Regions from separate parts of the Cellulosilyticum sp. ST5 genome, predicted to be linked through region 2. Evidence: a T-box and tRNA genes for the amino acid it is inferred to sense, from the RefSeq annotation. Region 2 holds a T-box; the other holds one or more tRNA genes.
What was found. The T-box of region 2 lies ahead of tyrS (tyrosine--tRNA ligase). A T-box ahead of a tRNA ligase gene usually reads a tRNA of that ligase, here a tRNA-Tyr.
Positions count from the first base shown of each region.

Region 1 (3,410 bases), 2.3 Mb from region 2:
TGAACCATTTGTTAAGAATAATGTTTCTTTAGATCCATAAAAATTAGCCATTAATTCCATTGCTTCCTTTATAATGCCCTGTGCATCATATAAATTATCCATACCTATAGCTTCTGTATTATCTAATTCAATTATACTAAGATTATTAAGTTCTGCAGCAATTCCAAACTTATGCCCAGGCATATGAAATGCCAATTTTGACCTACTATATTGTAGTAATTTGTCATACAAAGGTGTATTCACCTAATCAACCCTTTTCTATTATTAATTATTACTTCTTATAGTTTACCTTACTATAGCTTCAAATACAAACGACTTAAAAGTTAAAGTAATTAGTAAAATAAGAATAAATAATGGACCAAGCTAAACTAACTTGGTCCATTATTTATTCTTATCTCCTTCTGGCGTCGAGAGTATAATCTCTTTAGCTACATTATAAAATTGGTCTACTAAAATAGACTCATTCTTTCTATGATATTCACATAATCTACTAAATTCTATTTCCAATCGTTCCCTACTCTCTTCAAATAAACCTACATTAACACAATCTTTGCTATATCTCCTAATAATTTCTTGATATCTCTCAGGATTTTTCTTCACTTGGGTTAAATTAACCCCTTGATTAGCTAAAAATGTTTTTAGTTTATCAATTTCTTTTGCATTCTCTTGTGCACGTTTAAGTATTTTAAACTCCATCTGATTCATATAACATCCCCCATAATCTATTTATAAATTATATTCTAGCTTGTCGCTGTTTATTCTCTATAAATAGATTTATCTACTAAGTATGTTATATCTAACTTTTCCTTATTGATTGTATACGTACACTATATTCTCCATCTGGAGAGTCTATATTTACTATATCGCCTACTCTCTTTTTATAAATCATCTTTCCTAAAGGCGATTCAATACTTATTTTATTATTTATAGCATCGGTTTCCATAGTAGTAACTATTTCATACTCTATATTCATATCATCTTCTATAAAATAAACATCTACTAACTTTCCCAGTCCAACTTCTCCTGCCTCTGTATTATCAGTAATGATAGTTGCTGTTTTTATCATTCGCTCTAAATATTTTATACGCCCCTCATTCCTACCTCTTTCACGTTTAGCGGCCTTGTATTCATAATTCTCGCTCAAATCCCCATGTGCTCTGGCTTCTTTAACTTCTTCATTCCTTTGTTTTCTTACCACTACTTTTCTATATTCTATCTCTTTTTTCATATTATCAATGTCTTGTTGTGTAAGATAATTGTTCATATTATTCCTGTCCCTTTTTACTCTTATATATTATAAAAAATTATAGAAAAATACTTTTTTTACTTAAATACTAAAAAGGTCTTACAACTAACAATTTGTTAACTGTAAGACCTTTGATGTATGAGCCACCCGGGAATCGAACCCGGGACAACTTGATTAAAAGTCAAGTGCTCTACCGACTGAGCTAGTGACCCACATGGTGCCCAGAGCCGGAATCGAACCAGCGACACGAGGATTTTCAGTCCTCTGCTCTACCGACTGAGCTATCTGGGCATGTGGTAGCGGGAACAGGATTTGAACCTATGACCTTCGGGTTATGAGCCCGACGAGCTACCTAGCTGCTCCATCCCGCGTTATAAGGTATATGGAGGGAGAAGGATTCGAACCTTCGAAGCTATCGCAACAGATTTACAGTCTGCCCCCTTTGGCCGCTCGGGAATCCCTCCATATTAATACAAAGACCATATTAGTCCTGTATCAAGCCGACGATCGGACTCGAACCGATAACCTGCTGATTACAAGTCAGCTGCTCTGCCAATTGAGCCACGTCGGCATGTAAATGGTCGCTATAGGGCTCGAACCTATGACCCCCTGCTTGTAAGGCAGGTGCTCTCCCAGCTGAGCTAAGCGACCATATCTAATAAGTAATAATTATTACTTATTCTAATATATTTAATACATTAAGTATTAAAACGACCCAGAAGGGACTCGAACCCTCGACCTCCGCCGTGACAGGGCGGCGTGCTAACCAACTGTACCACTGGGCCATTAGAAGTTTATACTTCCAAAACTAAACACAATTTTTATTCAACCTTTATTATCTAGGTCAAACCCTCGAACCGTTAGTATTGGTCACCTCAATGTATTACTACACTTACAGCTCCAACCTATCTACCTCATAGTCTCTAAGGGGTCTTACTCCTTTCGGATGGGAAATCTTATCTTGTGGTCTGCTTCACGCTTAGATGCCTTCAGCGTTTATCAGATCCAGACTTGGCTACTCTGCTATGCCTTTGGTAAGACAACAGATGCACCAGTGGTCCGTCCATCCCGGTCCTCTCGTACTAAGGACAGCTCCACTCAAATTTCCTGCGCCCACGACGGATAGGGACCGAACTGTCTCACGACGTTCTGAACCCAGCTCGCGTACCGCTTTAATGGGCGAACAGCCCAACCCTTGGAACCTGCTTCAGCTCCAGGATGCGATGAGCCGACATCGAGGTGCCAAACCTCCCCGTCGATGTGAACTCTTGGGGGAGATAAGCCTGTTATCCCCGGGGTAGCTTTTATCCGTTGAGCGATGGCAATCCCACTTTCATACCACCGGATCACTAAGTCCTACTTTCGTACCTGCTCCACCCGTCGGTGTCGCAGTCAAGCAACCTTATGCCTTTGCACTCTTCGAATGGTTTCCGACCATTCTGAGGTTACCTTTGAGCGCCTCCGTTACTCTTTAGGAGGCGACCGCCCCAGTCAAACTGTCCACCTGACATTGTCCCAGACCCGGGTAACGGGCCATGGTTAGAAGTTAAGTATTACAAGAGAGGTATCCCACCGGCGACTCCACCTAGACTGGCGTCCAGATTTCTCAGTCTCCCTCCTATCCTGTACATGTAATACCCAACCTCAGTATCAAGCTACAGTAAAGCTCCACGGGGTCTTTCCGTCCTGTCGCGGGTAACCAGCATCTTCACTGGTACTACAATTTCACCGGGTGCGCTGTCGAGACAGTGCCCAAATCATTACGCCTTTCGTGCGGGTCAGAACTTACCTGACAAGGAATTTCGCTACCTTAGGACCGTTATAGTTACGGCCGCCGTTTACTGGGGCTTAAGTTCAAAGCTTCGTCCTTAGACTAACCTCTCCCCTTAACCTTCCAGCACCGGGCAGGCGTCAGCCCTTATACATCACCTTTCGGTTTAGCAAAGACCTGTGTTTTTGTTAAACAGTTGCTTGGGCCTATTCTCTGCGGCCTACCTAAGTAGGCACCCCTTCTCCCTAAGTTACGGGGTCATTTTGCCGAGTTCCTTAACAACGCTTCTCCCGTCGGCCTTAGGATTCTCTCCTCATCCACCTGTGTCGGTTTACGGTACGGGTACCTATCACGCAATAGCAGCTTTTCTCGGCAGTGTGGATTCAGCAACTT
Region 1 covers NZ_CP132338.1:3,782,277-3,785,686, forward strand. Annotated here, with positions in the region: gene QTL86_RS18265 (aminotransferase class I/II-fold pyridoxal phosphate-dependent enzyme) at 1-243, opposite strand, end outside; gene QTL86_RS18270 (hypothetical protein) at 382-705, opposite strand; gene greA (transcription elongation factor GreA) at 797-1,264, opposite strand; tRNA gene QTL86_RS18280 (tRNA-Lys) at 1,386-1,458, opposite strand; tRNA gene QTL86_RS18285 (tRNA-Phe) at 1,462-1,537, opposite strand; tRNA gene QTL86_RS18290 (tRNA-Met) at 1,541-1,617, opposite strand; tRNA gene QTL86_RS18295 (tRNA-Tyr) at 1,630-1,710, opposite strand; tRNA gene QTL86_RS18300 (tRNA-Thr) at 1,745-1,817, opposite strand; tRNA gene QTL86_RS18305 (tRNA-Val) at 1,825-1,897, opposite strand; tRNA gene QTL86_RS18310 (tRNA-Asp) at 1,958-2,031, opposite strand; rRNA gene QTL86_RS18315 (23S ribosomal RNA) at 2,087-3,410, opposite strand, start outside.
Region 1: it encodes a tRNA-Tyr, which carries the amino acid that the T-box ahead of tyrS (tyrosine--tRNA ligase) is inferred to sense. The anticodon was not compared.

Region 2 (3,410 bases):
AGGGCAAATTATTGATGCAATGATTGTAGCTGTATTAACAAGCTTGGCTTTAACAGTTATTCAGCTGGACTTTGCTATTATTATTGGTGTTATTGCAGGCATATTCAATTTGATTCCTTATTTTGGACCTATTGTAGGTTTTATTTTAGCCATCATTATTGGCATTCTAGATCCTAATCCAATGAAAGCTGTTTATGGAGCAATAGCTATTTTGATCATTCAGCAAATAGATGGATGGATTATTGTCCCTAAAGTAGTAGGAGAGTGTGTCAAACTTCACCCGGTTATTGTATTATTAGCGATTTTAATTGGTGGTAATTTATTTGGTTTAATGGGAATGCTTATTGGTGTACCAGTGGCAGCTTTCATTAGATTAGTTTTACTCAGATACGTAACAGAACTGTTTCCAGATGGAGAAGAAGTACTAGAGGAGGAAATAGCCTCTCAGGCCAAAGAAGAAATAAAAGAGAAATAACCACATATAAAAAGTAAAAGGCACCTCATTATAACCATTAAGGAATAATAAGGTGTCTTTTTGTGAGTCTATTATTTTAAAATAACTTTATGGAATACTTTTTTGCCTTTTTGAATCATTAATTCATTATCTTTAAAGTAGTCTAAAGTTATGAGGCTATTAGGATCTGTTATTGCCACACCATCTAATTTGATACCATTTTGAGTGACTAAACGACGACCTTCAGAACGAGAAGGAACAAGCTTTGTTTCTTGTAATAAAGAAAGAATATCCATACCTGTTTCGAAGTCGGCGGTATTTATTTCTGTAGTAGGAATAGAACCACCATGAGCACCACCTAAGAAAAGAGCTTTTGCGGCTGTATCAGCTTTGAGAGCCTCTTCTTCACCGTGAACAATTTTAGTAACTTCAAAAGCAAGACGTTCTTTAGCTTTATTGATTGCAGAACCTTCTACAGCTGTTAAGCTATTAATTTCATCCATAGGAATAAAAGTTAAAAGAGATAGGCAACGCTTAACATCAGCATCAGCTACATTTCTCCAGTATTGATAAAACTCATAAGGAGATGTTTTTTCAGGATCTAGCCAAACAGCCCCCTTTTCTGTTTTACCCATTTTTTTACCTTCACTATTAGTTAATAGTGAGAAAGTCATACCAAAGGATTGGTCTCCATGAAGTCTTCTAACTAATTCCACACCACCTAGTATATTAGACCATTGATCATTGCCACCCAATTGCAACTTACAATTAAAACGACGATAGAGTTCTAAAAAGTCATAAGACTGCATAAGCATATAGTTAAATTCAAGGAATGATAATCCTTTTTCAAGACGTTGTTTAAAACATTCAGCAGTAAGCATGCGATTAACAGAAAAATGTACACCAACCTCTCTTAAAAAATCAATATAGTTGAGGTTACGTAGCCAATCTCCATTATCAACCATAATCGCTTCATCATTTTCAAAGGAAATAAAACGTGACATTTGCTTTTTGAAACATGCAACATTATGGTCAATTATTTCTGTTGTCATCATTTTACGCATATCTGTTTTTCCGGTAGGGTCACCAACCATAGCAGTTCCACCACCAAAAAGAGCAATAGGCCTATGACCGGCTTTTTGCATATGGCTCATAGCCATAACGGTTACAAAGTGACCTACGTGAAGACTGTCAGCGGTAGGATCAAAACCTATATAAAAAGTAACTTTTTCCTTTTCTAAAAGCTCTCTAATTTCTTTTTCATGAGTCATTTGTTCAATAAACCCACGTTCCATTAAAATGTCTAATACATTCATTACTTTGCCTCCTATGTTATAAATGGTTATCATAAAAACAACAAAAAGGGTTACCTCATCCAATAAGGACGAGATAACCCGTGGTACCACCTTAATTCACAAACCAAGTAAGTTTGCCTCAAGTCGATAACGGCGACAACCGAAATAATTCAACTCCAAAGTTGTAATTCATAAATAATTAGGGATGTGTTCACACCAACCACACACTCGCTGAACCCATACATTAGTTTACTACTAAGACTTTATCATCGTTTTTATGACTATTTAATTAATGCTTATCTTAACATAGACATTTTTGATTTTCAAGAGGGAGTAAAAAAGTTTTGATAAAATAATAAATTACCTTGCAAAATAAAACCATATACTTCAAAATATTAAGAGTATAATAATTAATAATCAGTGAATGATAAACAGCGATTGGGTTTAAATGGGAGGTTAAGTATATGTATGGTTCATCTGTAGGGCAATCCGTAATAGGATGTCATTTTACAGAAATGAGGACTCATTTAGGTGTCTATACGACGAGAGCTTCAAAAATGCTTTTAGAAATATACGAGGAAGCACAAAGTATTGTACCTATTACTAAATTTATTATGGATGCGGCAACCTATCAAAAGGATAATGTTTTTAGTATACAGATAGAGGATTTAAAAGAAGGAATGGCCTATGTATGGCGTATCGTTCACGAAGATTATTCATATTCTCCATCTATTATGGATCCGTATGCTAAAGGAACATTCTTTTTTCAAGGAGAGTGGCGAAATATCATAAAGAAAACTAAGAGGTATCATCTCCCTAAACCACAGATTCCATGGGAAGAGACTATTCTTTATGAAATGCATGTAGGACATTTTACGATGAATAATAAGACACTTTCTAAAGAAACAAGAGGGACATTTATAGGCTTAATGCAACAGTTACCGTATTTAAAACAATTAGGTGTAACGACGTTAGAGCTTTTGCCCATTTTTAAGTGGAATGCCTATACTTTAAAAAATAGAAATCCACAGACAGGGGAACTCCTAGAGGATGTATGGGGCTATAATCCAGTAGGTTTTTTTTGTGTAGATGAGAGGTTTAGTGTAAGTAAAGAGAGTTCAAAAGCTATTGATGAATTTAGACTTTTAGTAGAAAAAGCTCATGAAGAGGGCCTAGAGATTATATTAGATGTAGTATATAATCATACAGGTGAAGGTGGGGAAGACGGAACAGCTTTTCATTTTAAATACCTCGCTCCTGAAGTCTACTACAAGTACAATGATAAAGGGCAATTTTTAAATTGTTCAGGAACAGGAAATACTTTAAATACGAATCATAGCATCGTAAAAAAATTCATTATAGATAGTTTAGTTTATTGGAGTGAGGAGGTCGGTGTAGATGGCTTTCGTTTCGATTTAGCGTCTATTTTAGGGCAGGATGAATGTGGTAGATGGATTAAGACATCGCTGCTTAATGAGATTGCTGAGCATCCTTTACTCGGAAAAGTTAAACTTATTAGTGAAAGTTGGGATGCAAAAGGGAGTTATGATGTAGGAAGAATGCCTTATCCTTTTAGAGAGTGGAGTGACTACTTTAGAGATACCATGAGACAATTTGTGAAAGGTGACCAAGGAAAGATAAAAGCCTTGGCTGATTGTATT
Region 2 covers NZ_CP132338.1:1,481,481-1,484,890, reverse strand. Annotated here, with positions in the region: gene QTL86_RS07355 (AI-2E family transporter) at 1-475, shown strand, start outside; gene tyrS (tyrosine--tRNA ligase) at 547-1,770, opposite strand; T-box leader at 1,832-2,028, opposite strand; gene QTL86_RS07345 (alpha-amylase family glycosyl hydrolase) at 2,214-3,410, shown strand, end outside.